4 linked regions of the Azoarcus olearius genome follow. The protein of the gene in region 4 binds, or shares a complex with, the protein of the main gene of each other region. Links are inferred from orthologs where the notes say so. Each region holds a gene or a part of one and is shown on either strand. Other genes may lie near its edges.

The links.
Region 1: the proteins of accD (region 4) and accB are in contact, whole or in part, in a solved structure (PDB 8UXZ), measured with the Escherichia coli proteins. The link is inferred for Azoarcus olearius from one-to-one orthologs.
Region 2: the proteins of accD (region 4) and dqs_RS04860 are in contact, whole or in part, in a solved structure (PDB 8UXZ), measured with the Escherichia coli proteins. The link is inferred for Azoarcus olearius from one-to-one orthologs.
Region 3: the proteins of accD (region 4) and accC are in contact, whole or in part, in a solved structure (PDB 8UXZ), measured with the Escherichia coli proteins. The link is inferred for Azoarcus olearius from one-to-one orthologs.

Annotation. Positions count from the first base shown.
Region 1 is NZ_CP016210.1:965,680-969,083, forward strand. What follows is about bases 1-2,749. They hold accB (acetyl-CoA carboxylase biotin carboxyl carrier protein), read right to left. Parts: upstream 1,727-2,749; coding sequence 1,274-1,726; downstream 1-1,273. Other genes in these bases: accC (acetyl-CoA carboxylase biotin carboxylase subunit), read right to left, coding at 1-1,144; dqs_RS21190 (hypothetical protein), read right to left, coding at 1,137-1,265; aroQ (type II 3-dehydroquinate dehydratase), read right to left, coding at 1,782-2,279; dqs_RS04605 (TlpA family protein disulfide reductase), read right to left, coding at 2,341-2,749. Also shown: more of dqs_RS04605, read right to left, coding at 2,750-2,877; dqs_RS04610 (hypothetical protein), read right to left, coding at 2,874-3,404. UniProt on the Escherichia coli protein: This protein is a component of the acetyl coenzyme A carboxylase complex; first, biotin carboxylase catalyzes the carboxylation of the carrier protein and then the transcarboxylase transfers the carboxyl group to form malonyl-CoA.
Region 2 is NZ_CP016210.1:1,018,840-1,026,947, reverse strand. The notes cover bases 4,876-7,782. They hold dqs_RS04860 (acetyl-CoA carboxylase carboxyltransferase subunit alpha), read right to left. Parts: upstream 6,859-7,782; coding sequence 5,893-6,858; downstream 4,876-5,892. Other genes in these bases: dqs_RS04855 (TerC family protein), read right to left, coding at 6,936-7,782; tilS (tRNA lysidine(34) synthetase TilS), read right to left, coding at 4,876-5,881. Outside these bases: dqs_RS04885 (TRAP transporter small permease), read right to left, coding at 1-672; dqs_RS04880 (TRAP transporter substrate-binding protein), read right to left, coding at 749-1,753; dqs_RS04875 (sensor histidine kinase), read left to right, coding at 1,982-3,973; dqs_RS04870 (response regulator transcription factor), read left to right, coding at 3,974-4,579; more of tilS, read right to left, coding at 4,535-4,875; more of dqs_RS04855, read right to left, coding at 7,783-7,898. UniProt on the Escherichia coli protein: Component of the acetyl coenzyme A carboxylase (ACC) complex. First, biotin carboxylase catalyzes the carboxylation of biotin on its carrier protein (BCCP) and then the CO(2) group is transferred by the carboxyltransferase to acetyl-CoA to form malonyl-CoA.
Region 3 is NZ_CP016210.1:959,442-967,585, reverse strand. The notes cover bases 1-2,943. They hold accC (acetyl-CoA carboxylase biotin carboxylase subunit), read left to right. Parts: upstream 1-762; coding sequence 763-2,124; downstream 2,125-2,943. Other genes in these bases: prmA (50S ribosomal protein L11 methyltransferase), read left to right, coding at 2,135-2,943; dqs_RS21190 (hypothetical protein), read left to right, coding at 642-770; accB (acetyl-CoA carboxylase biotin carboxyl carrier protein), read left to right, coding at 181-633; aroQ (type II 3-dehydroquinate dehydratase), read left to right, coding at 1-125. Also shown: more of prmA, read left to right, coding at 2,944-3,019; dqs_RS04580 (DUF3426 domain-containing protein), read left to right, coding at 3,026-4,315; dqs_RS04575 (diacylglycerol kinase), read left to right, coding at 4,424-4,816; dqs_RS04570 (outer membrane lipoprotein), read right to left, coding at 4,818-5,291; dqs_RS04565 (carbohydrate kinase family protein), read right to left, coding at 5,285-6,220; dqs_RS04560 (glycosyltransferase family 4 protein), read right to left, coding at 6,284-7,504; dqs_RS04555 (GNAT family N-acetyltransferase), read left to right, coding at 7,672-8,144. UniProt on the Escherichia coli protein: This protein is a component of the acetyl coenzyme A carboxylase complex; first, biotin carboxylase catalyzes the carboxylation of the carrier protein and then the transcarboxylase transfers the carboxyl group to form malonyl-CoA.
Region 4 is NZ_CP016210.1:1,204,289-1,212,486, forward strand. What follows is about bases 5,202-8,198. They hold accD (acetyl-CoA carboxylase, carboxyltransferase subunit beta), read left to right. Parts: upstream 5,202-6,262; coding sequence 6,263-7,135; downstream 7,136-8,198. Other genes in these bases: trpB (tryptophan synthase subunit beta), read left to right, coding at 5,202-5,408; trpA (tryptophan synthase subunit alpha), read left to right, coding at 5,451-6,266; folC (bifunctional tetrahydrofolate synthase/dihydrofolate synthase), read left to right, coding at 7,152-8,198. Also shown: dqs_RS05665 (motility hub landmark protein FimV), read left to right, coding at 1-2,100; dqs_RS05670 (CbiQ family ECF transporter T component), read left to right, coding at 2,202-2,792; tRNA pseudouridine(38-40) synthase TruA, read left to right, coding at 2,786-3,583; dqs_RS05680 (phosphoribosylanthranilate isomerase), read left to right, coding at 3,584-4,207; more of trpB, read left to right, coding at 4,194-5,201.

The sequences.
Region 1 (3,404 bases), 240 kb from region 4 along the record:
CGTAGTGCGGCGGCACCATATAGCCGTTGTACACATGCGAATCGACGCGGATGCCGGGACCGCCCGGGGTGTGCCAGTTGTCGATGCGGCCCGGCGACGGCGTGAACTTGAACGGGTCTTCGGCGTTGATCCGGCATTCGATCGCGTGACCGCGGAAGGGGATGTCGCGCTGCTGGAACGGCAGCTTTTCACCCGCGGCGACACGGATCTGCGTCTGCACGATGTCGATGCCGGTGATCATCTCGGTGACCGGGTGTTCAACCTGCACCCGGGTGTTCATCTCGATGAAGTAGAACTCGCCGTTTTCGTACAGGAACTCGAAGGTGCCCGCGCCGCGGTAGCCGATCTTGCGGCAGGCTTCGGCGCAGCGTTCACCGATCTTGGCGATCAGCTTGCGGTCGATGCCCGGGGCCGGCGCTTCTTCGATCACCTTCTGGTGGCGGCGCTGCATGGAGCAGTCGCGTTCGCCGAGGTAGACCGCGTTGCCGTGCTGGTCCGCCAGCACCTGGATTTCCACGTGGCGCGGGTTCTCCAGGAACTTCTCCATGTAGACGGTCGGGTTGCCGAAGGCAGCGCCGGCTTCCGCACGGGTGGTGGTGACCGCGTTGAGCAGTGCCGCTTCGGTGTGCACCACGCGCATGCCGCGCCCGCCACCGCCGCCGGCAGCCTTGATGATCACCGGGTAGCCAATGGCGCGCGCGATCTTGACGATTTCCTTGGGCTCTTCCGGCAGCGCGCCGTCGGAACCGGGCACGCAGGGCACGCCGGCGGCCTTCATCGCATCCTTGGCGGAAACCTTGTCGCCCATCAGGCGGATGGTGTCGGGGCGCGGGCCGATGAAGACGAAGCCGGATTGCTCGACACGTTCGGCGAAGTCGGCGTTTTCCGACAGGAAGCCGTAGCCAGGGTGGATGGCTTCGGCGTCGGTGACCTCGGCGGCCGAGATGATCGCCGGCACGTTGAGGTAGCTCAGACCGGACGGTGCCGGGCCGATGCAGACCGATTCGTCGGCCAGCGTGACGTACTTGGCTTCGGTGTCCGCCTCGGAATGCACCGCGACGGTCTTGATGCCGAGTTCGCGGCAGGCGCGCAGGACCCGCAGGGCGATTTCGCCGCGGTTGGCGATCAGGATCTTTTCAAACATGAGTGGTCTCCGCGGCGAAGTTGCCGGTGCCGCGCGCGGTCGCGGGGCGGTGGGGATGCGCCGCTGCATCGCCGGCCGGCAGCGGGGCGCCGCGGCTGGCGATCAGAGTGTTGCCGGACATGGTGCCTGTCAGCCGATTACGAAGAGCGGCTGGCCGTATTCGACCGGCTGGCCGTTTTCAACCAGCACGGCCTTGATCGTGCCGCTCGCGTCGGCCTCGATCTCGTTCATCAGCTTCATTGCCTCGATGATGCACAGCGCGTCACCTTCGCTGACGGACTGGCCGAGTTCGGCAAAGGGCTTGGCGCCGGGGGCGGACGAGCGGTAGAAGGTGCCGACCATCGGCGACTTGACGATGTGACCGGCGGGCAGCGCATCGGCGGCAGCCGGCGCTTCGACGGCCGGTGCGGCCACGGCGGCTTGAGGTGCCGCGGCTTGCGGCGGCGCGTAATAGGTGGCCTGCACAGGGGCGGACAGGTGCTTGGCGATGCGCACCTTCTCTTCGCCTTCGGTGACCTCCAGTTCGGAAATCCCCGATTCCTGGACGAGGTCGATCAGTTTCTTGAGTTTGCGCAGATCCATGCTGTACTCCGGACATGACGGCGCCGCCCCGGGGGACGGCGGCCGCAATCGATGATTAGAGGTGTCTTTCGCGCAGGCGCCCGAGCACGAACTCGGTCGCTGCCAGATAGCCGTACGCACCCAGCCCGCAGATCACGCCGGCGGCGCGATCGGAGAAGTACGAGTGATGGCGGAAAGGCTCGCGGGCGTGGATGTTGGAGAGGTGAACCTCCACGTAGGGGATGCTGACCGCGGCGAGCGCGTCGCGCAGCGCCACGCTGGTGTGCGTGTAGCCCGCGGGGTTGATGATGATGAAGTCGACGCCCTCGGCTGCCGCTGCCTGCACCCGGTCGATCAGTTGTCCTTCGTGGTTGCTCTGGAAGGATTCGACCACGACGCCATCGGCGCGCGCGCGCGCTTCCATCGCGGCATGGACGTCCGCGAGGGTGGTGCGACCGTAGATGTCCGGTTCGCGAGTGCCGAGCAGATTGAGATTGGGGCCGTGAAGCGCCAGGATGCGGCCTTGCGGCGGCGGAGGCGTTTCCGTTTTTTGGCTGCGTTTTGAGCGCGTCATGCGGGCAAGTTTGCCGCAGATGGCCGCAAGTTGTCCAGCGCCGAAGTGTATCGGCCCCGGCTCAGGGGGCCAGCAGGGTGCGGATTTTGCCTTCGAGTTCGGCGCGGTTCAAGGTGCCGAGTTTGCTTGCGCGTACATTGCCGTCGCGGTCGATCAGCAGCGTGAAGGGAAGCGCTTGGCTGGTATTGCCGAACGCGGCGGTCAGTTCGAGCTGCGCGGGGCCGGCGATCAGCAGCGGATACGGGACCTCGAATTCGTCGGCGAATGCCTGCACCTTGTCCGGGGTATCGACGCTGATGCCGACGAACTGGACCGGCTGGTCGGCGAATGTCCGGCTGGCCGCCGAGAAGTCCGGGATTTCCTTGCGGCACGGCGGGCACCAGGTGGCCCAGAAGTTCACGACCAGCACCTTGTCCTTCCACGCGGCCAGGCTCTGCGGCTGCCCTGCCGCGTCCGGGAGTTGAAGGGCGTAGAGCGCGGCGGCGGAGTGCCGGGTCGTGGGCGGCGTGGCCGGACGGCTTGCAAAATAGCCGGCAACCGCGGCGAGCACGGCAACCAGCGCGATGACCAGGGTGCGGGCGTGGGAGCGCATGCTCATTCCGCCGCCGGTGAGCGGGGGGCGGCCAGCATCGCCTCGACCTGGGCGAGGCGTGCGCGGTCCTGGCGGCGGGCGTTGCGTTCGGCGCCGGCCGGAAAGATGGACAGCCGCACCGGCACGTCGTCCCAATCGAAGCTCAATACCGCTTCGGGCGCGCCCGGCGCGGGGCGGCGGGGTTCGCGGTGCTCGTAGGCGAAGTCGCGGTTGAGGAAGAAGATTTCGACCTCTTTGGCGCTTTCCGGGTAAAGCTCGATTTCCAGTTCCGAGTAACGTCCCGCGGTGCCGTCCAGCGCGCCGCCGGTGAGGTAGGGGCGGAAGTCTTCGAGCAGGTGCATCACCTCCACCGCGGCGCGGCGCATTTCCAGCAAGCGCTCGGCTTGTTCCTCGTCCTGATACAGCGCCTGCCAGGCGCGCAGCTCGGCTTCGATTTCGGTGTTGTTCGGGAGCGCCTCGGAGTCGGTGGCGCCCAGTTGGCGCGCCGCCTTCCGCTTTGCGAAGCCGAAATCGCTGATGCCGTCCTCGGCCAT
Region 2 (8,108 bases), 190 kb from region 4 along the record:
CTCGCCGATCTGCGGATGCTTGAGGTCGTGCGGGTGCAGGTTGTCACCGAGTTCATAGGGATTGGCGTCGGCGGGGAGATGCTCCTCATCGATCCCCTCGACATGGCCGTGATCGTGGTGCGGCAGCTCCCCGGTCTTGATGAAGGACGCCATCACCTGCAAGAAGCGGAAGCACATCAGGTAGGAGCCGAGCGGAATCGCCGAATAGACAATCCAGGTCGGCCACTCCAGGTCGGGCGTGGTCGGCCCCTCGTACAGGTCCCCGGTATCCATCCCGAACCACGTGAGGAACTGGTAATGGGCGCCGTTTTCAAGAACGAAGGCTGCGCCAAGCGTTCCGACAATGCCCGTAAACAGGGCGCCTGCACCCAGACCGATGACGATGAACTTGGCACGGTTTCGGTCCGACAACCGGTTGATCAGCACATCTACGCCAACGTGGATGCCGGTGCGCACACCGTAGGCAGCACCGAACTTGGCCATCCACACGAACATGATGATGGTCAGCTCCTGCGCCCAACCCAGGTTGAGGGACAGCAGCCAGTCCTGCAGGCCGGGGATGTCGAGGCCGGAACCGTAGCGGTGCACCACCGATACGAAGATGATCGCCGTCGCCGCCCCCATGAGGAAGGTGATGAGCCATTCCTCGAGGTGATCGAGAATTTTCAGCATGAGAGGTCTCCCGTCACGAAAACGCCCGCGAGCGCACGAGGAGCCAGCGGGCGTCCGATGATGGACAGCGAGTTGATTACAGCTTGGCCGGATCGAAGCCGGTTTCCTTGTAGATGGACTGGATCAGCTCGGCACCGATCCGCGACTCCATCTTCTTGTGCACCGGAACCAGCGCCTTCTTGAAGGCAAGGCGTTCATCCGCGCTCAGCTGGGTGACCTCGGTCTTGCCGGACTTCTTCACCATTTCGAGCGACTGATCGTTCTCTTCCTTGGCGATCTTGTTAGCGTACTCGGTCGACTCCTTCATCGCCTTCTCGAGCGAAGTGCGCACGTTGGCGGGCAGGCCGTCCCAGAACTTCTTGTTGGTGATGACCGCATAGCCGAGATAGCCGTGATCGGTGATCGCCAGATGCTTCTGAACCTCGTGCATCTTCTGGGTGTACAGGTTGGAGATCGGGTTCTCGGTGCCGTCAACCACGCCGGTCTGCAACGCCTGGTAGACCTCGGAGAACGCCATCACCTGCGGCAGCGCCTTCAGCTCGCGCATCTGCTCTTCCAGCACCTTGGAGGACTGGATGCGCATCTTCTTGCCCTTCAGATCTTCAGGCTTCTTGATCGGCGAGTTGGCAGAGAACGACTTGAAGCCGTTATCCCAGTACGCCAGCCCCTTGATGCCCTTGGGCTCGAGCTTGGAGAACAGCTGCTGGCCGACCTGACCGTAGGTCACCTTGTGCAGGTCTTCGTAGCTGTCGAAGATGAAGGGCAGGTCGAAGACCTCGAACTCGCGCACGCCCAGCGGGCCGAACTTGGCGAGCGAAGGCGCCAGCATCTGCACGGCGCCGAGTTGCAGCGCCTCCATTTCTTCCTTGTCCTTGTACAGCGTGCTGTTCGGGTAGACTTCCACCTTGACAGCGCCAGCGGTGTATTTCTCCGCAAGTTCCTTGAACTTGTCGGCCGCCTTGCCCTTGGGGGTGTCCTGGGCGACGACGTGGCTGAACTTGATCACGATGGGATCGGCGGCAGCGGCAGTGGTGGACAGGCCGACGGCCACCAGGCCGAGCAACAGGGCGCGGACTTTCATGAGTCTCTCCTCCGGATGAAGAATCTGGCTTTGACTGCTTATTGATCCGGCGCTACCTGCGGTGTTGCCGGATACACCCGGACAGCGGAAGGGCTGCCGAAGTATTCGACAAGTATCGAACCCGTCCGATCGCAGCTGCTATTGTGGAAGTCCGCAAGAACCAACTTACGCCAAACAGGTTATGCCATCGCGTCCGCATACTGCGTCGCAACATACCCTTTCACGCCGATGCCCACGCCGCCCCCTCCTCAGCCAGCCGCACCGCCCTCCGAGGAGGGCCGGCGCAGCCGCTGGGTTGCGCGCCTTCCCTACCTCGCCCTCGCGCTGTTCCTGGGGGCCATCGCGGCCCTCGTCTGGCTGACGCGCGAATACGACGAAGAGGAGCAGCGCGCCACGCTCATCAATGATGCGTTGTGGATGGAGCAGAATCTGCGCTTCCAGCTTGACCGCAATGCAGCACAACTGCAGCAGATCGCACCCGATTTGCTGCGCACGGAACGGCTTTCCGGCCCCACGGAAGCGCAGTTGCGCCAGCTTCTCAGCCCCGACCGCGGCCTCGTCCAGATTCTGTGGCTCGATGCGGAGGGGCGCGTTCGCAATTCGATGCCGCCCCAGTCGGAAGACAAGCTGATCGGCGAAACCAGCGGCGCGGTGCCCTCCCCGGACATCTCGCGCCTCGCCCGCGCCGTCGGCCGACCCGTGTACGGCCCCGCCTACCCGGTGCTGGGCGACCAGACGCAGTTCGAGGCCCACGTCCCGGTCTGGGGCGACGAAGGTTTTCTCGGCACCGTCGTCGGCGTGTATTCGCTATCCGACCTCGTCGTGCGCGAGCTGCCGTGGTGGTTCTCCGAACGCTACCGGGTTGCAGTGCTCGACCCCGACGGGCGCGAAGTCGCTTCGAAGTCCAAGGTCGCGCCGCTCGACCCGGGCCGCGCCTACACCATTGCTTTCGATCCGCCCGGGCACGGCCTGACCCTGCAGATCACGCCCTACAAGGGTGAAACGCGCTGGATTCCGGTGCTGCTGTCGGCCTCGATGCTGCTGTTCGCGGTCATCATCGTCTGGAGCGTCTGGCAGCTGCGCCGCCAGCTCGCCGCGCGCCAGGCGGCCGAACAGGCGGTACGCGCCGAATCGGCCTATCGCCGTGCGATGGAGGACTCGCTCATCACCGGGCTGCGCGCCCGCGATCTCAGCGGCCGCCTCACCTATGTGAACTCCGCGTTCTGCCGCATGACCGGCTATACGGCAGAAGAACTGGTCGGCTGCAAGCCGCCCATGCCCTACTGGGACCCCGACCACATCGCCGAGACGCAGAAGCTGCACGAGCAGATCATGGCTGGCGGCACCTCCCCCGAAGGCGTGGAGGTGCGCCTGCGGCGCCGGAACGGCGAGCGGCTGGACGCGCTGGTGTTCGAGGCGCCGCTGATCGACGCCCACGGCCGTCACACCGGCTGGATGGGCTCGGTGCTCGACATTACCGAGCAGAAGCGGGCGCGTGAACTCGCGCTGCAACAGGAAGAACGGCTGCAGGCAACTTCCCGGCTGGTGACGATGGGCGAAATGGCCTCCACACTCGCCCACGAGCTGAACCAGCCGCTCGCGGCGATCGCCAGTTACAACACCGGTTGCCTGAACCGCCTCGAGGCCGACGAATTCGACCGCGACGAACTGCGCGACATCCACGAGAAGATCGGCCGTCAGGCGCGCCGCGCCGGCGACATCATCCGCCGCGTGCACGATTTCGTGCGCCGCGCCGAGCCGCGCCGCGAGGCGCTCGACCTCAACGAGGTGATCCGCGAGGCGCTCGGTCTCGTCGAACCGGACGCGCGCAAACGCCGCATCCATCTGGTGGCCGACCTCGCCGCCGATCTGCCGGTGGTGCACGCGGACGCGGTGATGATCGAGCAGATCATCGTCAACCTGGTGCGCAACGGCATGGATGCCATGCAGGACACGCCGGAGCCGAACCGCAGCGTGCGGATCGGCACGCGCAGCGCGGGAGCCGTGGTGACGGTACGGGTAACCGATCACGGCACCGGCATCGACGCCGAGACCGCGCGCCACCTGTTCCAGCCCTTCTTCACCACCAAGCAGGAGGGGATGGGCATGGGTCTCAACATCTGCCGCTCGATCGCCGAGCTGCACCACGGCCGCCTCGGTTTTGAGCCAGCTCCCGACGGCGGTACCATCTTCACCCTTACGCTCCCGGTGGACTCCTGAATGACCCAGGCCTGCGCCCACATCATTGACGACGACGAAGCCATCCGCGACGCGCTGCAATGGTTGTTCAAGACGCGCTCGGTGAACTGCCGGGCCTGGAGCAGCGGCGAGGCTTTTCTGGGGGCATGGCGCCCCGAATGGCGCGGCTGCATCGTGCTCGATATCCGCATGGACGGGATGAGCGGGCTCGAATGCTTCGACGCACTGATCGAGCGCGGCTGCCAGTTGCCGGTCATCTTCATCACGGGCCATGGCGACGTGCCGATGGCGGTTGGCGCGCTGAAGAAGGGCGCGTTCGACTTCATCGAGAAGCCGTTCAACGACAACCAGCTTGTGGACCTGGTCGAAAAGGCGATCCAGCGCGACGCCGAGCGTCAGCGCGTGGCGGCCGACCGTGAAACCGTCGCCGCCCGGCTCGCCACGCTGACCGCGCGCGAGCGCGAGGTGATGGACCTCATCCTCGAAGGCAAATTCAACAAGGTCATCGCCGACGACCTGCAGATCTCGATGCGCACCGTCGAAGCCCACCGCTCGCGGGTATTCGACAAGATGGAAGTGCGCTCAGCGGTCGAACTGGCCCAGATGCTGACCCTGCTGCGCAGCTGACGCCGGCACCCACGCCGGCACCACGCCCTGCTCCCCCTCCGCGCACTGGAACTGCGCGGCGATGCCAATACCGCCGATCCAGGCCGGCTCGCCCGCCACCCACAACACCGGCAGCCGCGGGCGCAGCCACGGCGGTATGCCCGCCTCCTGGCACAGGTTCTTGAAGCTGCGCGTGGGCCGCGCTGGCCCGAGGCGCATGCGCAGACCGGGTGCGGGCCGCGCCAGCATCGCCTCGCCGGCTGCCACGCGAAGCGCCGCACCCCCGCCCCCCTGACTCAGCCTCACCTGCCCCGCCCCCCAACCCAGGCTGGGTTCGCCGCACCACAGGTGCGCGCGCAGCGGCGCTTCATCATCACGCTCCAGCCACACCCGGCCCTGATAAGCGCAACACCACAGATCACCCAGCGGGAGACGTAGCGGGCCCGGTGCCTCGCGCAGCTGGCGCAGCGTCTCGCCCAGGCGGGCCCTCGACGGCGCCCGCGCCCCCATCCGCGCGGTCTGCCAACGCAACAGATTGGCGGCCCGCGCCGCCGGCAACGACGCGAAGACGTCCGCGGCAAGCACCGGACCGCCACACGCGTTCTCGTCCAGCCGCGCGAGATCGTCCAGCAGGTCGGCGCCTTCGCGCAGCAGCGCCGCGGTCCGCGCCAGCGTGGGCGCCACAGCCGGAAACTGCGCCTGGACGACCGGAAGCACCTTGTGTCGCAAGGCGTTGCGGGTGAAGCGGCAGTCGGCGTTGCTTTCGTCCTCGATCCACTCCAGGCCGGCGGCCCGCGCATAGGCCACGATCCCGGCGCGGCCGATGTCGAGCAACGGGCGCAGCTTGCCCGGCATTGCGTGCTGACCGGGCTCCACCGCCGCCATCGCCCCCAGTCCCCGCAGGCCGCTGCCGCGGAACAGGCGGAACAGCACGGTCTCGGCCTGATCGTCCTGATGGTGGCCGAACACAAGCCAGTCGCACGGCTGGGCGACGAGTTCTGCATGGCGCCGCGCACGCGCGGCCGACTCCAGCCCCTGCCCGGTGTCCGTGGGCACCTCGACCCGCCGTATCGCCAGCGTAAGCCCGCGCGCGGCACACAGCTGCGCACAGAACTGCGCCCAGGCGTCGGCATGCGGACTGAGACCGTGGTGCACATGCACCGCGGTGAGGGTGAAACCGAAGCGGGGTTGCAGCCGCGTCAGCAGATCGAGGGTGACGACCGAATCCACGCCTCCCGACAGCGCGCAGCACAAACGGCTCGCCGGACCGATCGCCGCGGCGCGCAGCACCTCGGCAAACGGTCCGGCGAGTTCCACGGCCACGGCCGGGAGAGTCAGGCGGCGATTTCCTTGAAGCGGCCGTAACCCATCAGCTTTTCCATCCGCTGCTCGACGAGTTCCGACGGCGACAGCGTGTCGACCTGGCGCAGGGCTTCGGCCAAGGCCCGCTTGAGAGATTGCGCTGCGGCGCGATGGTCGCGGTGAGCACCGCCGACCGGTTCGTTGACCACCTTGTCGACCAGGCCGAGCGACTTGAGCCGGGCGGCAGTGATACCCATCGTTTCGGCCGCCTCGGAGGCCTTTTCGGCACTCTTCCACAGGATGGAGGCACAGCCCTCGGGCGAAATCACCGAGTAGGTGGAGTACTGCATCATCATCACCTGGTCGCCCACCGCGATCGCCAGCGCGCCGCCGGAGCCACCCTCGCCGATCACCGTGCAGATCAGCGGCACTTTCAGTTCGGCCATCACGTACAGGTTATGACCGATCGCTTCAGACTGCCCGCGCTCCTCGGCGCCGATGCCGGGATAGGCGCCGGGCGTATCCACGAAGGTAAAGACCGGCAGGCCGAACTTCTCGGCGAGCTTCATCAGCCGCATCGCCTTGCGGTAGCCCTCGGGACGCGGCATGCCGAAGTTGCGCGCGATCTTTTCCTTCGTATCGCGCCCCTTCTGGTGGCCGATGATCACGCAGCTCTGGCCGTTGAAGCGGGCGAGGCCACCGACGATCGCCTTGTCGTCGGCGTAGGCGCGGTCACCGTGCAGTTCCTCGAAGTCGGTGAAGATGTGCTGCACGTAATCCAGCGTGTAGGGGCGCTGCGGATGGCGGGCGACCTGGGCGATCTGCCACGGGGTCAGCTTGGCGTACAGATCCTTCGTCAGCGCCTGGCTCTTGACCTCGAGGCGTGCGATTTCTTCAGAGATATCGACCGCGGAGTCGTCCTGCACGAAACGCAGTTGCTCGATCTTTTCCTCGAGCTCGGCAATCGGTTGTTCGAAATCCAGAAAGGTGGTCTTCATCGACCGTCCCAGCAAAAAAATGAGCGGTATTGTAACGCCTGCAACCAAAAAGCCGTCGCAGGCGTTACAACTCACCGTCAGGCGGCCCCACCCTCCGCCTGCGCCGCGCGCCGCATGCTGAGCCACACGGTCACCGCGAGGATGGTGGCAACGACGCCGAGCGAGACCGCGACGGGGATCTTGATCCACTCGACGATCAGCATCTTGGTGCCGATGAACACCAGAATCAGTGCCAGCCCGTACCGCAGCAGCGAGAAGCGGTTACCCAGGTCGGCCAGCAGGAAGTACATCGCGCGCAAGCCGAGGATGGCGAACAGGTTCGACGTCAGCACGATGAAGGGGTCGGTTGTGATCGCGAAGATGGCGGGAATGCTGTCCACCGCGAAGATCACGTCCGAGACCTCCACCAGCACCAGCGCCAGCAACAGCGGCGTGGCATGGCGCACACCCTGGCGGACGACGAAGAAGCGCTCACCCTCGAGTTGCTCGGTGACCGGGTAATGATTGCGGATCCAGCGCACCAGCGGATTGCGTGCGAGGTCGGGTTGATGCTCCGTGACCCAGGCCATCTTCACGCCGGTGACAACCAGGAAGGCGCCGAAGATGTACAGCACCCAGTGGAACTGCGTGATCAGCCAGCTGCCCCCGAAGATCATGCCGGTCCGCATCACGACTGCGCCCACGATGCCGTACAGCAACACCCGCCGCTGCAACTCCAACGGCACCGCGAAGAAGCTGAAGATCATCATCCAGACGAAGACGTTGTCGACCGCCAGCGACTTCTCGACCAGGTAGCCCACCAGGAAAGACAACGCCTTGTCGTTGGCCACCGCCCGGCCAGCGGTGGCGTCCAGATACCACCACAGTCCGGCATTGAAGATCAGCGCGACGGTCACCCACGCGAGCGACCATGCAGCAGCCTCGCGCAGCGACACCCGATGCTGATGCCCGCTCTTGAAGACCACCAGGTCCACCAGCAGCATTGCCACCACGATGAAGGCAAAGCCCGCCCACATCCACCACGTACCGATTGATTCCATTTGCGACTCCGTGCAAGAAACGAAAAAGGCCTGCTCCCGAAGGACACAGGCCAGCCTCGCATCAAGCAGACAGTCGCGGCGCACCTTGCCCTTCGGCAAGGTCTCGCTTGCAACGTAAGTTGCCCGGAGCACCGGGGGATGTATCCGATCCGGACACACCCACCGTGATGACGGTACCGCGGCGAAAAGCTACTCCCCTTGATGAATGGG
Region 3 (8,144 bases), 240 kb from region 4 along the record:
AGCCTTTCCGCCATCACTCGTACTTCTCCGATCGCGCCGCCGGCGTGATCTGCGGGCTGGGTGCGTACGGCTATCTGGCAGCGACCGAGTTCGTGCTCGGGCGCCTGCGCGAAAGACACCTCTAATCATCGATTGCGGCCGCCGTCCCCCGGGGCGGCGCCGTCATGTCCGGAGTACAGCATGGATCTGCGCAAACTCAAGAAACTGATCGACCTCGTCCAGGAATCGGGGATTTCCGAACTGGAGGTCACCGAAGGCGAAGAGAAGGTGCGCATCGCCAAGCACCTGTCCGCCCCTGTGCAGGCCACCTATTACGCGCCGCCGCAAGCCGCGGCACCTCAAGCCGCCGTGGCCGCACCGGCCGTCGAAGCGCCGGCTGCCGCCGATGCGCTGCCCGCCGGTCACATCGTCAAGTCGCCGATGGTCGGCACCTTCTACCGCTCGTCCGCCCCCGGCGCCAAGCCCTTTGCCGAACTCGGCCAGTCCGTCAGCGAAGGTGACGCGCTGTGCATCATCGAGGCAATGAAGCTGATGAACGAGATCGAGGCCGACGCGAGCGGCACGATCAAGGCCGTGCTGGTTGAAAACGGCCAGCCGGTCGAATACGGCCAGCCGCTCTTCGTAATCGGCTGACAGGCACCATGTCCGGCAACACTCTGATCGCCAGCCGCGGCGCCCCGCTGCCGGCCGGCGATGCAGCGGCGCATCCCCACCGCCCCGCGACCGCGCGCGGCACCGGCAACTTCGCCGCGGAGACCACTCATGTTTGAAAAGATCCTGATCGCCAACCGCGGCGAAATCGCCCTGCGGGTCCTGCGCGCCTGCCGCGAACTCGGCATCAAGACCGTCGCGGTGCATTCCGAGGCGGACACCGAAGCCAAGTACGTCACGCTGGCCGACGAATCGGTCTGCATCGGCCCGGCACCGTCCGGTCTGAGCTACCTCAACGTGCCGGCGATCATCTCGGCCGCCGAGGTCACCGACGCCGAAGCCATCCACCCTGGCTACGGCTTCCTGTCGGAAAACGCCGACTTCGCCGAACGTGTCGAGCAATCCGGCTTCGTCTTCATCGGCCCGCGCCCCGACACCATCCGCCTGATGGGCGACAAGGTTTCCGCCAAGGATGCGATGAAGGCCGCCGGCGTGCCCTGCGTGCCCGGTTCCGACGGCGCGCTGCCGGAAGAGCCCAAGGAAATCGTCAAGATCGCGCGCGCCATTGGCTACCCGGTGATCATCAAGGCTGCCGGCGGCGGTGGCGGGCGCGGCATGCGCGTGGTGCACACCGAAGCGGCACTGCTCAACGCGGTCACCACCACCCGTGCGGAAGCCGGCGCTGCCTTCGGCAACCCGACCGTCTACATGGAGAAGTTCCTGGAGAACCCGCGCCACGTGGAAATCCAGGTGCTGGCGGACCAGCACGGCAACGCGGTCTACCTCGGCGAACGCGACTGCTCCATGCAGCGCCGCCACCAGAAGGTGATCGAAGAAGCGCCGGCCCCGGGCATCGACCGCAAGCTGATCGCCAAGATCGGTGAACGCTGCGCCGAAGCCTGCCGCAAGATCGGCTACCGCGGCGCGGGCACCTTCGAGTTCCTGTACGAAAACGGCGAGTTCTACTTCATCGAGATGAACACCCGGGTGCAGGTTGAACACCCGGTCACCGAGATGATCACCGGCATCGACATCGTGCAGACGCAGATCCGTGTCGCCGCGGGTGAAAAGCTGCCGTTCCAGCAGCGCGACATCCCCTTCCGCGGTCACGCGATCGAATGCCGGATCAACGCCGAAGACCCGTTCAAGTTCACGCCGTCGCCGGGCCGCATCGACAACTGGCACACCCCGGGCGGTCCCGGCATCCGCGTCGATTCGCATGTGTACAACGGCTATATGGTGCCGCCGCACTACGATTCGATGATCGGCAAGCTGATCGCCTACGGCGACACCCGCGAGCAGGCGATCCGCCGCATGCGCATCGCGCTGTCGGAAATGGCGGTTGCCGGCATCAAGACCAACATCCCGCTGCACCAGGAACTGATGATGGACGCCCGCTTCGTCGAAGGCGGCACCAGCATTCACTACCTGGAACACAAGCTCGCCGAGCGCAGCGAAGTGAAGAAGGGCTGAGCGGCACGCCATGTGGATTTCGGTCATCCTGCAGGCTGAGGCGGCAAAGGCGGAGGCGCTGTCGGACGCGCTGATGGACGCGGGCGCGCTGTCGGTCTCGATCGAGGACGCCGATGCCGGCACCGAGGCGGAGAAGCCGCAGTTCGGCGAGCCCGGGCACCTGCCCACCAGCCTGTGGGACCACAGCCGCGTCATCGCGCTGTTCGACGCCGCAACCGAGCTGGCCCCAGCGCTCGCGCAGGCTGCCGGCGCGGCGGGTTTCGATGCGGTGCCTCCCTTCACCACCGAAGAGGTGGCCGAGCAGAACTGGGTGCAGCTGACGCAAAGCCAGTTCGACCCGATCCGCATCACCGACCGGCTGTGGATTGTGCCGTCGTGGCACGAAGCGCCGGACGCGAACGCGATCAACATCGAACTCGACCCCGGCATGGCCTTCGGCACCGGCTCGCATCCGACCACCCGGCTGTGCCTGGAGTGGCTGTGCGACACCGTGCAGCCGGGCACGAGCGTGCTCGATTATGGCTGCGGCTCGGGCATTCTCGGCATCGCCGCGGCGCGCCTCGGCGCGGGCGACGTCCTGGGCATCGACATCGACGACAAGGCGATCGAAGCCGCGCGGGACAACGCCAGCCGCAACGGCGTCACGCTGCGGCTGCAGCATTCCGCGGTTCCGGTGGGCGACACCTTCGCCGTCGTCGTCGCCAACATCCTCACCAACCCGCTGTGCGTGCTCGCGCCGGCGATCGCCGCGCGCGTCGCTGCGGGTGGCCGTATCGCCCTATCCGGCGTGCTCGAAACCCAATCCCAGCAGGTCATCGACGCCTGGGCGCCTTATCTTTCGCTACGGGTAGGCGCCGTGCTGGAGGGCTGGGTGCGGCTCGAAGGGCAACGGTAGGCAGCGATGCTGACCCGCTGCCCGGCCTGCCAGACGATCTTCCGGCTGCGCCCGGAGCAGCTTCGCGCGCGCCACGGCGAGGTGCGCTGCGGGCACTGCTTCAACCCCTTCAACGCCCTCGACCATCTGCTCGAAGGCCAGCAGGCCCAGGAAAGCGCTGCCTCCGAGCCGGGCTACGCAGAGCCGCCATCGCCGCCGCTCACGCCGCCGCTCACGCCACCAACGCAGCCCGCACCGCTTCAGCCGGCGCCCAGCGCCGCGCCCCCCGCGACGACTTCCGCGTTCAGCGATCTCGAATTCGACCTGCCGGACGGTTTCGACACCGCGGAAACGCCATTGCAGGCAGACGCTGACGAAAAACCCTTTACGGTCGAGCCCCCCGCCGCGCCCCACGTGCGCGAGCCGATGTTCGCGCCGGATGCGGACCATGCGCCGCAGCCAGCGCCTACCCCTGAACATCACGACGACGAGCATGGCGGTGCGCCGCGCGTGGACTTTTCCGCGATGGTCGCCGCCGCCGGAAGCCGCCTCGCCGGCAATCCGATCCCCGACCCCGTCTTTCCGCTCGAAGGCAACCGTCGCGATGCGCCCGAGCCCTCCGGACCCGCGGCCCACCGCATCGAACCCCTGGTCGAGGACATGCCGAGCCCCGAGCCGGTTGTCGCCTTCGAGCACGAGCCTCAGGACGAACCGGCGGCACGGGACAACGCCGAGCCGGCCGCGTGGATCGCGCCGGCGTCCGACCTGCCAACCACCGAGGACGCCTCAGGCCTGGACTCCGACCACCTGGACGCGCACTACGGGCCTCCGCCCGCCGCCGGCCCCGGATCCCGGCTGATTCCGGCGACCGTGCTCCTGCTCGCGCTCGTGCTCGTCGCCCAGTCGGCCTACCTGTTCCGCGGCCAGATCAGCCGCACGCTGCCGGGCCTGCGGCCGCTCTACGTTTCCGCGTGCGCACAGCTTGGATGCGACATGCCGTTGCCGCGCGATGCGATGCTGATCAACATCGAGAGCCCGGACCTGCAGTCCGAACCCGGCCGCCCCGGCCGCTACATCCTGCACGCCACCATCCAGAACCGTGCCGATTACCCGCAGGCCTGGCCCCATCTCGAGTTGACGCTCACCGACCCCGCCGACGTTCCGCTGGTGCGGCGGGTGCTGGCGCCCGAGGAGTGGTACGGCAGCAGCACGCTGCCGGAATCGTTCAAGGCACGCAGCGACGCAACGGTGCGGCTCAACTTCGAAGCGCCCGACATCGCCCCCACCGGTTACAGGGTGTACGTGTTCTACCCCTGAGTGCGGGCGGTCACCGGCCGGTAACTCCGCACGGAGATACTCGCCCGGTCAGCACCGCGCGCCGTCCCTCCCATCTTCGCGCCACCCGCGAGAACTCTGCCGACAACCATGGACCCGACCAACTCGAAACACGCGGAAAGCCCGTTCAAGGGCAAGACCGGCCTCCCCCGCATCTGGAACGCCTTCCGCTACTCGCTCGCCGGGTTGCGTGCCGCCCTCCGGCACGAAGACGCCTTTCGCCAGGAATGCCTGCTCGCCGCGGTGCTGATCCCGCTCGCCTTCGTCGCGCCCACCGACGGCGCGGGCAAGGCGCTGCTGGTCGGCAGCACGCTGCTGGTGCTGATCGTGGAGCTGCTCAACTCGGCGATCGAGGCCACGGTGGACCGCGTCTCGCTCGACCATCACCAGCTCGCCAAGCGCGCAAAGGACATCGGCAGCGCCGCCGTGCTGGTGGCGCTGCTCAATCTCGCGATGGTGTGGGGTCTGGTGCTGTTCGGATGACTCAGCGCGTGACGCGGGTCGTGCCGCCGTCACGCAGGATGCGGACCCGTTCGCCCGGCATGAACTGCTCGCCTTCGTCCTGCTGGACGACCGCCAGGTATTGACCGTTTTCCAGCTGCACGGTGACCTCGACACCCGGCTTGCGGGTCACGCCTTCTTCGATCGCGGAGCCGGCGAGGCCACCCGCCACGGCGCCCAGCACCGCGCCGATTGCCGAACCGCGGTTGCCGCCCACGGAGCTGCCGGCGATGCCGCCGACCGCAGCGCCCGAGACGGTTCCCACCGGGCTCTTGGTGCCCTCCAGCTGCACGCCGCGCACCGATTCGATGACGCCGAACTGCACCACCATCGCGCGTCGTGCCTCGGTGCGGGAGTAGGTGCCGCCGCCCAGGCCGGCCGCGCAGCCGCCCAGGCCCAGACTTGCGACCAGGATCAGCGCCAGGGTCCGGCGCCCCACCGGATTCACACTCACCATAGTGCCTCTCCAAAAGCGGCGAGATAGCGCGCCGCAATGTCCGCCCGCGTGGGCGCATGGTTCTGCCCGCCGCGGTGAGCGATCTTGATCGCGCCCATCACCGCCGCCAGGCGGCCGGTGCGCACCCAATCCCACCCTTGCGACAGGCCGTGCAGCAAGCCGGCACGGTAGGCATCGCCACACCCGGTCGGATCCACCACTGCATCGGCCTCCACCGCGGGGATGATCACCGCCGCGCCATCGGCGTGGACCCGGGAGCCCTCTGCGCCGAGGGTCACGACCAGGCCATCGACCTCATTGGCCAGCTGCTCGATCGAGCGGCCGGTTTTCTCGCTCATCAGGCGCGCCTCGTAATCATTGACCGTGCAGTAGGTAGCCAGTTGCAGGCAGCGCAGCAGTTCATCGCCGGACAGGATGGGCAGCGCCTGACCTGGGTCGAAGATGAAGGGCACACCTGCCGCCGCCAGCCCTTCGGCATGGCGCAGCATGCCGTCGCGGCCGTCGGGCGACACGATCGCAAGCCTGACGCCCTCCGCCTGCCCGGCATCGTTGAGGTGCGACTGCATCATCGCCCCGGGGTGAAAGGCGGTGATCTGGTTGTCGTCCAGGTCGGTGGTGATGAAGGCTTGCGCGGTAAAGGTGCCCGGCACGCCCCGCACGTAGTCCTGACGCAGGCCCAGTGCCTGCAGGCGCTCGCGGTAAGGCCCGGCATCGTCGCCGACGGTGGCCATGATCAGCGGCTCGCTGCCGAGCAGCTTCAGGTTGTAGGCGATGTTGCCCGCGCAGCCACCGAACTCGCGCCGCAGCTCGGGCACGAAGAAGGACACGTTGAGGATGTGGATCTGCTCGGGGAGGATGTGGTTCGAGAACCGGTCCTGAAAGACCATGATCGAGTCATAGGCCATCGAACCGCATACGAGGATGGACATAAGAAACCTAGCCGGAACGCAATGCCGCCATTATAGGCGGGGCGGACCGGCCGCCGCAGGCGATCAGGCCGCGGCGACGTGCGCGGCGCCGATCAGGCGCGCCTCGTGGCGATCGACCACGCGTTCGATCACCGCCGCCAGGCGCTGGGCAACCGCAGCCCAGTCGGCATCGGCCACGCTGTCGCGCGCACGGGCGGCGAGCGCAAGGCGCAGGGCGTCGTCGGTGCCGACCCGCAGCACGGCTTCGACGAAGCCCTGCTCGTCGCCAAGCGGTGCGAGGCAGCCGTTGTCGCCGCCGCGGATGCGCTCGGCCGCCGCTGCGTAGTCGAAGCCGATCACCGGCAGCCCGCTCGCCAAAGCCTCGGTAGTGACGTTGCCGAAGGTTTCGGTGGTGCTGGGGAACAGGAACAGGTCCGCGGACGCGTAGTGGGCGGCAAGGTCGGCCCCGGTCCGCATGCCGGCGAATACGGTTTCCGGACTGGCGGCGGCCAGCGCCGCGCGGGCCGGACCGTCGCCCACCAATACCAGCCGCACGTCGGCGCGTCGCTGGCGCAGGGCGTCGAACGCGCGCAGGGCCAGCCCGAGATTCTTCTCCGCAGCCAGCCGCCCCACCACCGTCAGCACCAGGGTTTCGGGACGGGCGCCCCAGCTCGAACGCAGGGCTTCGCTGCGCCGCGCCGGGGCGAACAGGGCGGTGTCGACACCGCGTGCCACCACGTCCACCTTGCGCACCCCGCGCGCCGCGAGTTGCGCGGCCAGTTCCGCGGTGGGCGCCAGACACAGGTCACCCTTGTTGTGAAAGCGCCGCAGATAGGCCTCCACCGGCTGCTTCAGCCACCCCATGCCGTAGTAGCGGCTGTAGCTGTGGAAGTTGGTGTGGAACTCGGTGATGACCGGCAGCCGCAGCTTGCGCGCCGCCGCCACCGCCGACCACCCGAGCGGCCCTTCGGTAACCACCTGCACCACATCCGGCCGCCGGAGCGACCACATGCGCGTCAGCGTGCTGCGAGCCGGCAGTCCCATCTTCAGATGGTTGTAACGCGGAATCGGCAGACCACGCGCCAGCACTTCCTCATAGCCTTCGCCGCGTGCCGGCTGATCGTCCGCCCCCTGGCGCGGACGCACCAGTTGCACGCGGTGCCCCAGCCGCAACAGTCCATCGACCATGCGCCCCGTCGTCATCGCCACGCCGTTGATCTCCGGCGGAAAGGTTTCGGTCACCAGCGCGATGCGCAACTGGCGACTTGCACGGGCGAGATCCTGCAGGCTGAGCGGCGCGTCCATGGCGGCATCGTCGGCCCGGCGAGCGACAGCGACGTGACCGCCCCGTGACACTTGGATGAAGCCGGCCACCGCCCGGACGGGCCGTCATCGCGCCGTAACGGACGCGTCACCGCGGCGCAACGACCGCTTTCGAGAATGCATCCATCACGCACAGGACGAGGACCGTCATGCTCCAGAAAAGCCAGCAGCCCGCCACCCGCCCCGGCCGCAACCTCCACGTCGGCCTGGCCAGTTGCGAGACCGAGATCCTCGAAGCGCAGAAGCTGCGTTACCGGGTGTTCGCCGAAGAAATGGGCGCCCGCCTGGCCACACGCACACCGGGGGTGGATCGCGACATCTACGATCCCTTTTGCGAACACCTGATCGTGCGCGACGAGGATGCCGGCCGCATCGTCGGCACTTACCGCATTCTGTCGCCCGCCGCGGCGCGCAAGGTCGGTGGCTATTACTCGGAGAACGAGTTCGATATCACCCGCCTGCAGCATCTGCGCAGCCGCATCGTCGAGATCGGCCGCTCGTGCATCGACGCCGACTACCGCAGCGGCGCGGTCATCGCCCTGCTGTGGGCCGGACTCGCGCGCTACATGCAGGAAAACGGCTACGACTACCTGATCGGCTGCGCCTCGGTGAGCATGGCCGA
Region 4 (8,198 bases):
CCGGCCGAGGGGCAGGTCGAGCAGGCGGCCGGCGGTCGCATCGTGCCTCGGGTCGATGCCCCCGCTTCCACGCCGTCCGGCGACAAGCTCAAGGTGTCCCGCACGCAGAGCGGCGAGACGGCGGCCGGCACTGAAGTGGCGAACCGGCTGCAGTCGCTGGAAGAGGAACTCGTATCCCGTGAAAAGGCGCTGGACGAAGCCAACGCCCGCCTGGCGCAGCTGGAACAGAACATCCGCGAACTGCAGAAGCTGCTGCAGCTGAAGAGCGAATCGCTCGCACAGGCGCAGGCCGCCGCCGGCGGTGCCCCGGCACCTGCGATGACGCCGGCGCCCGCGGCTCCGGCTCCAGCCGACACCCCGCCTGCCGCAAGCGCACCGGCGCCGGGCGCCGAAGCGCCGGCAGCAGCCGTCACGCCTGCGACGCCGCCGGCAGAGTCCAAGCCGGCGGAGGCGCCCAAGCCCAAGCCGAAGAAGGTGGTTCCGCCGCCGGAACCCGAACCCGAGCCCGGCTTCCTCGAGTCGATGCTCGGCAACCCGACGATTCTCGCCGCTGGCGGCGGCATTCTCGCCCTGTTGCTGGCCTACGCGGGGCTGCGGATGCGTGGCCGTTCTGCGAAGAAGAACGAGACCGACAGTGCGGCGCTGATCAGTGAGTTCCCGCCCGAAAGCAGCGGTGTGTTCGGCGCCACCGGCGGCCAGAGCGTGGATACCAGTAACAGCAGCGTGATTCACACCGACTTCAGCCAGTCGGGCCTCTCCGCCATCGACGCAGATGAAGGGGTCGATCCGGTGGCCGAAGCCGATGTCTATATGGCCTACGGTCGCGACGCGCAGGCGGAAGAGATTCTGCTCGACGCGCTGAAGGCCGATCCTGAGCGTCTGGCGATCCCGCTTAAGCTGCTCGAGATCTATTCCAAGCGCAAGAGCGCGAAGCAGTTCGAGAGCATCGCCTCCGAACTCTATGCCCGCACTGGCGGCAAGGGTCTCGACTGGGAGAAGACCGCGCTGATGGGGCGCAAGCTCGACCCGGACAACCCGCTGTACAGCAGCAAGACTGTTGAGCCGGAGCGTACCGAGGCCCCGTCCACCGAGATGCCCGCGGCCCCGCTTGCAGCCGCCGGTGTCGCGGGCGCCGCGGCGGCGGCAGTCGCGCTCGAGGCCGCCGAGCAGGATGCGCCGGAAGCGCCTGCGCTCGCCAACCTCGACTTCACCACTTCCATGTCCGGCGTGAGCAACCCGCAGGAGCTGACGGCCACCTGGACCGAAGGCGTGGGGCAGATCGGCGCCGATGCGTCTGAAGCCCCGGTTGAAGAGCCGGCTGCGGACGAACAGCCGGTGTCGATGGATGTCAACCTGGACGCGCTCGACTTCGATCTCGAACTCGACGCGCCGACGCCGGCGGCGGCGCCCGCCGCTGCCGCGGCCCCGGACCTTGCTGCGACCTCGGACCTGATGCTCAATCTCGACCTCGGCGGCGACACCGCACCGCTGGGCCAGGGGGAGGAAGTCGATTCCGCGGCGCCCGGCAACGCCGCTGAAACCGGCACGGTCACTGTCATCGGTCAGGACCTCGACTTCGCCGCTGCCGACGACGCCGGTCTGACCTTCGATCTGCCGGAGTTGAGCGCACCCGCGCCGCAGGCCGACAGTCCCGATCTGAATGCGACGGTGGTGCAGGCCGACGCGCTTGAGTTCGGTGGCGACGCCGCGGCGACCACCGATCTCGAGGCCACGAGCTTCGACAGCAACCTGCTCGATTTCGATTTCGATCTGGATACCCCCGCCGCGACCGCAGCCCCCGCTGCGCCCGCTGCAGGGCTGGACCTCACCAGTATCGACCTCAACCTTGAGCCGCCGGCCGACGCTGACCTTGGCTTCGACGCGCCGCCGTCCGTGGATGAACTGCCGGCGCTGGACGGCACCGCGGCCACGGTGGACGGCGGAATCGACCAGGAAGTGGAAACCAAGCTTGAACTGGCCCGCGCCTACGAGGAAATGGGCGATAAGGATGGCGCGCGCGAACTTCTCGACGAGGTGGTGCGCGAGGGAACGCCGACGCAGCAGGCGGCAGCCCGCGAACTGATCGCCCGTCTGGCCTGATCCTGACCGCCACCAAGCCGCCGTCGCGTATATGCGCGCCGGCGGCTTGCGCTTTTTCGGCCATGCATGCCGCCCTTGTTCTCCTCCTCTGGCTAGTCGCGGTGGTCGTCATCCAGGCGCTACCGGCGCCGGCGCTCCTCGTCGCGGTCGCCGCCAGTATCGGCGTGGCCGCCGTCATTGCGCGGCCGCGCGCGCTCCGGTTGATGCGGCGGGTCCGGTTTCTACTGCTTGCCATCGTTGTGCTGTTCGCCGGCTTCACGCCGGGAGAGGCTCTGGTGGCCGATTGGCCGCTGTTGTCGCCGACGCGCGAAGGGGTGGCGTTGGCGCTGATTCACGCCGGCCGCCTGCTTGCCGTGGTGGCTGCGGTCGCCGTGTTGCTCGAGGTGTTGCCCGCCGCGCGCCTGGTGGGGGGCTTGCATGTGCTGTGCGGACCGCTGCGCTGGATCGGCGTGCCGCCCGAGCGGGTGGCGGTACGGCTGCTGCTCGTGCTGCGTTATGTCGAAACGACGCCGCGTGGCAGTGGCAAGTCGTGGCATGCGTGGCTGGTGGAGGAGGATTCAGCGGCGGAGGAGGATTCAGCGGCGGAGGAGCGCATGCTGTTGCAGCGCGAGCAGTGGCGCGCGCGTGATGTCGCGGTGCTGCTGACGGTGGTGCTCGGATTGGGGCTTTGGGTGAGCGGGGTAGTGTGGTGAGACTGGCGCTGGGCGTGGAATACGCGGGCGATCGCTTCGAAGGCTGGCAAAGCCAGCGCCATGGGCGGACGGTGCAGGATGCGCTCGAAGCGGCGCTGTCGCGGATCGCCGGCGAAGCGGTGAAGTTGCATTGCGCGGGGCGGACGGACACCGGTGTGCATGCCACCGCCCAGGTGGCTCATTTCGACACCGCCGCGGTGCGTCCGCTGTCAGCGTGGATCCGCGGCGTGAACACCCATCTGCCGGCCGGTGTCGCGGTGCGTTGGGCAGTCGAAGTCGATGACGCTTTCCATGCCCGCTTCCTGGCCTACGAGCGTCGCTACCGCTACGTGCTGTTCAATGCGCCGACCCGGCCGGCGCTGCTGGCCGGCAGAGTCGGCTGGTTTCACCTGCCGCTGGACGAGGGGGCGATGGCGGAGGCGGCCCGTTGCCTCGTCGGCGTGCAGGACTTTTCCGCTTTTCGCGCCGCGGAGTGCCAGGCCAAGACGCCGGTGCGCGACATGCGGGAGGTCCGGGTGCAGCGTAGCGGGGACTACCTGATCTTCGATTTCCGCGCCGACGGCTTCCTGCATCACATGATCCGCAATCTGGTGGGGGCGCTGGTGTATGTGGGCAAGGGGCGATATCCGCCGGGGTGGCTGGCCGAAGTGCTGGCGGGGCGGGACCGTTCGCGCGCTGCGCCGACCTTTGCACCCGACGGCCTTTATCTGTGCGGCGTCAGCTATCCGGGCAACTGGCCGCTGCCTGACGATGGGCGTATCATCGCGCTGCCCCGGATTCCCCTCGTCTGAATGTCCCGTACCCGTATCAAGATTTGTGGCCTGACCCGGCCGGATGACGTGCGCGCGGCCGTCGATGCGGGCGCGGACGCGATCGGCTTCGTCTTCTATCCGCCCAGCCCACGTGCGGTCGATTTCGGCCGTGCGGCCGAGCTTGCAGCGCTGCTCCCACCCTTCGTGACCGCAGTCGGACTGTTCGTCAACCCGACGCGCGAGTTCGTCGCCGCCGCGTGTGCCGAAGTGCCGCTGCAACTGTTGCAGTTTCACGGCGACGAGACGGAGGCGGAGTGCGCTTCCCATGGTCGGCCGTGGATCAAGGCTGCGCGGGTCCGCGCGGGGACCGATCTGGTAGAATTCTGCGCTTCCCATGCCCGCGCCCGCGGCATCCTGCTCGACGCCTTCGTCGACGGCTACGGCGGCGGCGGGAAAACATTCGATTGGTCCCTGATTCCTCCCCGGCTCGGGCGGCCCCTGATTCTTTCCGGCGGCCTGAATCCGTCCAACGTGGAAGAGGCGGTGCGCCGCGTCCGCCCTTGGGCGGTCGACGTGTCGAGCGGCGTCGAGGTGGCCAAGGGGATCAAGGATGCGGCCAGGATCGCCGCATTCGTTGCCGGAGTTCGACATGCAGATGGCTGACACGCCTTACCACTATCCCGACGCCCGCGGCCATTTCGGCCGGCACGGCGGCGTCTTCGTCGCCGAAACGCTGATGCCGGCACTCGACGAGCTGCGCGAGGCCTATGCCCGCTACAGCCAGGATCCCGAGTTCATCGCGGAGTTCCAGTACGAACTCAAGCACTACGTCGGCCGGCCCAGTCCGATCTACCACGCCAAGCGCTGGTCGGGCATCCTCGGCGGTGCGCAGGTCTATTTGAAGCGCGAAGACCTCAATCACACCGGCGCGCACAAGGTTAACAACTGCATCGGCCAGGCGCTGCTCGCCCGCCGCATGGGCAAGCCGCGGGTGATTGCCGAAACCGGCGCCGGCCAGCACGGCGTCGCCACCGCCACCGTCGCTGCCCGCTACGGCATGGAGTGCGTGGTCTATATGGGTGCCGAGGACGTCAAGCGCCAAGCCGCCAACGTCTATCGCATGAAACTGCTCGGCGCCACCGTGGTGCCGGTCGAGTCCGGCTCCAAGACCCTGAAGGACGCGCTCAACGAAGCCATGCGCGACTGGGTGACGAACGTTGCCGATACCTTCTACATCATCGGCACCGTGGCGGGGCCGCACCCCTACCCGATGATGGTGCGCGACTTCCAGGCGGTGATCGGCGACGAGTGCAAGGTGCAGATGCCGGAACTGGTCGGCCGTCAGCCCGATCAGGTCATCGCCTGCGTGGGCGGCGGTTCGAACGCGATGGGTATCTTCTACCCCTACCTCGATGTGCCCGGCGTCAAGCTGGTCGGCGTCGAGGCGGCAGGCGAGGGCCTGCAGACCGGCCGTCACGCCGCTCCGCTGACGGCGAACGCGCCGGTGGGCGTGCTGCACGGCAACCGCACCTACCTGATGCAGGACGAGGACGGCCAGATCATCGAAACGCACTCGATCTCGGCCGGTCTCGACTACCCCGGCGTCGGCCCCGAACATGCGTGGTTGAAGGATGACGGGCGCGCCGAGTACGTTGCCGTGACCGACAGCGAGGCGCTGCAGGCCTTCCACGACCTGTGCCGGTTCGAGGGGATCATCCCGGCGCTGGAGTCCTCGCATGCGCTGGCGTACGCCGCCAAGATCGCCCCCACCCTGCCGAAGGATCACGTCCTGCTGGTCAATCTCTCCGGGCGTGGCGACAAGGACATGCACACCGTCGCCGAACGCTCCGGCATCCAGTTCTGAACCCGTAGCGGGCCGTCCCGGCCCGCCGCTGCCGAATCCGACATGTCGAAAATCCAGACCACTTTCCAGCGCCTTCAGGCCCAGGGCCGCAAGGCGCTGATCCCGTTCATCACCGCGGGCGATCCCGACCCCACGCTGACGGTGCCGCTGATGCATGCGCTCGTTGCGGGCGGGGCGGACATCATCGAGTTGGGGGTCCCGTTCTCCGACCCCATGGCTGACGGCCCGACCATCCAGCGTGCTTCCGAGCGCGCATTGGCGCAGGGCATGACCTTGCGCAAGGTGCTGCAGGCCGTGCGCGAGTTCCGCAGCGGGGATGCCGACACCCCGGTGGTACTGATGGGCTACGCCAATCCGATCGAGGCGATGGGCCAGCAGGCCTTTGTCGCCGCAGCCCGCGAAGCCGGCGTGGACGGCGCGCTCGTGGTGGATTACCCGCCCGAAGAGTGCGTCGAGTTCGCCGCGGCCAGCAAGGCGGCCGGGCTCGACCCGATCTTCCTGCTCGCGCCGACGTCGTCGGAACAGCGCTTTGCGGACGTCGCCCGGGCGGGCAGCGGCTACATCTACTACGTCTCGCTGAAGGGCGTGACCGGCGCTGGCACGCTGGATCTGGACGAGGTCGCGCGCCGTATTCCGCAGATCCGCGCTGCGGTGGGCATGCCGGTGGGCGTGGGGTTCGGCATCCGTGACGCCGAAAGCGCGCGACGGATCGGCGCCGTGGCCGATGCGGTGGTGATCGGCAGCCGCATCATCGAAGAGATCGAACGCAGCCCGCGCGAGCAGGCCTGCAGCAATGTCACCCACTTCGTGAAGGGCATCCGCGAAGCCCTCGATACCCTGCCCGGAGTCAAGCAATGAGCTGGCTGCAGAAACTGCTTCCGCCCAAGATCAAGCGCAGCGACGCCGCCGCGCGCAGCAAGTCCATCCCGGAAGGGCTGTGGAGCAAGTGCCCGTCGTGCGAAGCGGTGCTGTACCGCTCCGACCTGGAAAGCAATCAGAGCGTGTGCCCCAAGTGCGGCCACCACCAGCGCTTGCGTGCCCGTGCGCGCCTCGACCTGCTGCTGGACCCCGAGGGCCGGTTCGAACTCGGCAGCGAAGTGGTGCCGGTCGACCCGCTCAAGTTCAAGGATTCGCGCCGCTATCCCGAGCGCCTGTCCACCGCCGTCGCCGACACCGGCGAGGCCGATGCGATGGTCGTCATGCAGGGCGCCATCCTGACGGTGCCGGTGGTGGTGGCCTGCTTCGAGTTCGAATTCCTCGGTGGCTCCATGGGGTCGGTTGTCGGCGAGCGCTTCGTGCGCGGCGCGCGTGCCGCGCTGGAGCAGCGGCTGCCCTTCATCTGCATTACCGCCACCGGCGGCGCGCGGATGCAGGAAGGCCTGTTCTCGCTGATGCAGATGGCCAAGACCACTGCGGCCATCACCCAGCTCGCACAGCGCAAGTTGCCCTTCATCACGCTGCTGACCGACCCGACGATGGGCGGTGTTTCGGCCAGCTTCGCCTTCATGGGGGACGTCGTGATCGCCGAGCCCGGCGCGCTGATCGGTTTTGCAGGTCCGCGGGTCATCGAGCAGACGGTGCGGGAGAAGCTGCCTGAAGGCTTCCAGCGTTCCGAATTCCTGCTCGAAAAGGGCGCGATCGACATGATCGTGGACCGTCGCGAACTGCGCGAGCGGCTTGCGGCGCTGCTGACGCTGATGACCCGCCAGCCGGCGGTCGGCAACTGAGGCAGCCCTGAGCGACATGTCTTTGCCGCACACCCTGGACGGCTGGCTGGAACTGCTCGAGCGCCGTCACGCCCAGGCCATCCAGCTGGGGCTGGAGCGCGTGCGCACGGTGCGCGATGCGCTGGGCCCCGGTCCGGAGACCGTGGTGATCACGGTCGGTGGTACCAATGGCAAGGGCTCGACCTGCGCGATGCTCGAGGCGATCCTGCGCGCCGAGGGTTACCGTGTCGGCTGCTACACCTCGCCCCATCTGCTGCGCTACAACGAGCGCGTGCGGGTCGATGGCCAGGACGTGGACGACGCGCGCCTGGTCGCGGGCTTCGAAGCGGTGGAGCGCGCCCGTGGCGACGTTCCGCTGACGTATTTCGAGCACGGCACGCTGGCGGCGTGGGAGGTGTTCCGCGCGGCCGCGCCGGACGTCGTGATCCTCGAGGTGGGATTGGGCGGCCGTCTGGACGCGGTGAACGTGTTCGAGCCCGACTGTGCGATCGTCACCAGTGTGGCGATGGACCACATGGATTATCTCGGGGACACGCGCGAGGCCATCGGCTACGAGAAGGCGGGCATCTTCCGCAGCGGCCGTCCCGCGGTCTGCGGTGATCCCCAACCGCCCGCTTCGCTGCGCGAGCACGCCGAGGCGATTGGCGCGCAACTGTGGATCAGCGGGCGCGATTTCGGCTTCGGCGGTGACCAGCAGCAGTGGGGCTACTGGCGTTATCCGGCCCCCGCCACCCGCGGTGCGCTGGTCAAGCGGGGCGGCCTGGCCTATCCCGCGCTGCGCGGCGCCAACCAGTTGCTCAACGCGGCCGCGGTGTTTACCGCGCTGGATACGCTGCGCGACCGCATTCCGGTGTCGATGCAGGCGATCCGCCAGGGCTTGATGCTGGTCGAGGTGCCCGGACGCTTCCAGGTGTTGCCGGGCAAGCCCGCGGTGGTGCTGGACGTGGCCCACAATCCGCAGGCCGCCGGCGTGCTCGCCGAGAACCTCGGCGGCATGGGGTTCTACCCCGAAACCTGGGCGGTACTCGGCATGCTGGCGGACAAGGACGTGGAAGGTGTGGTC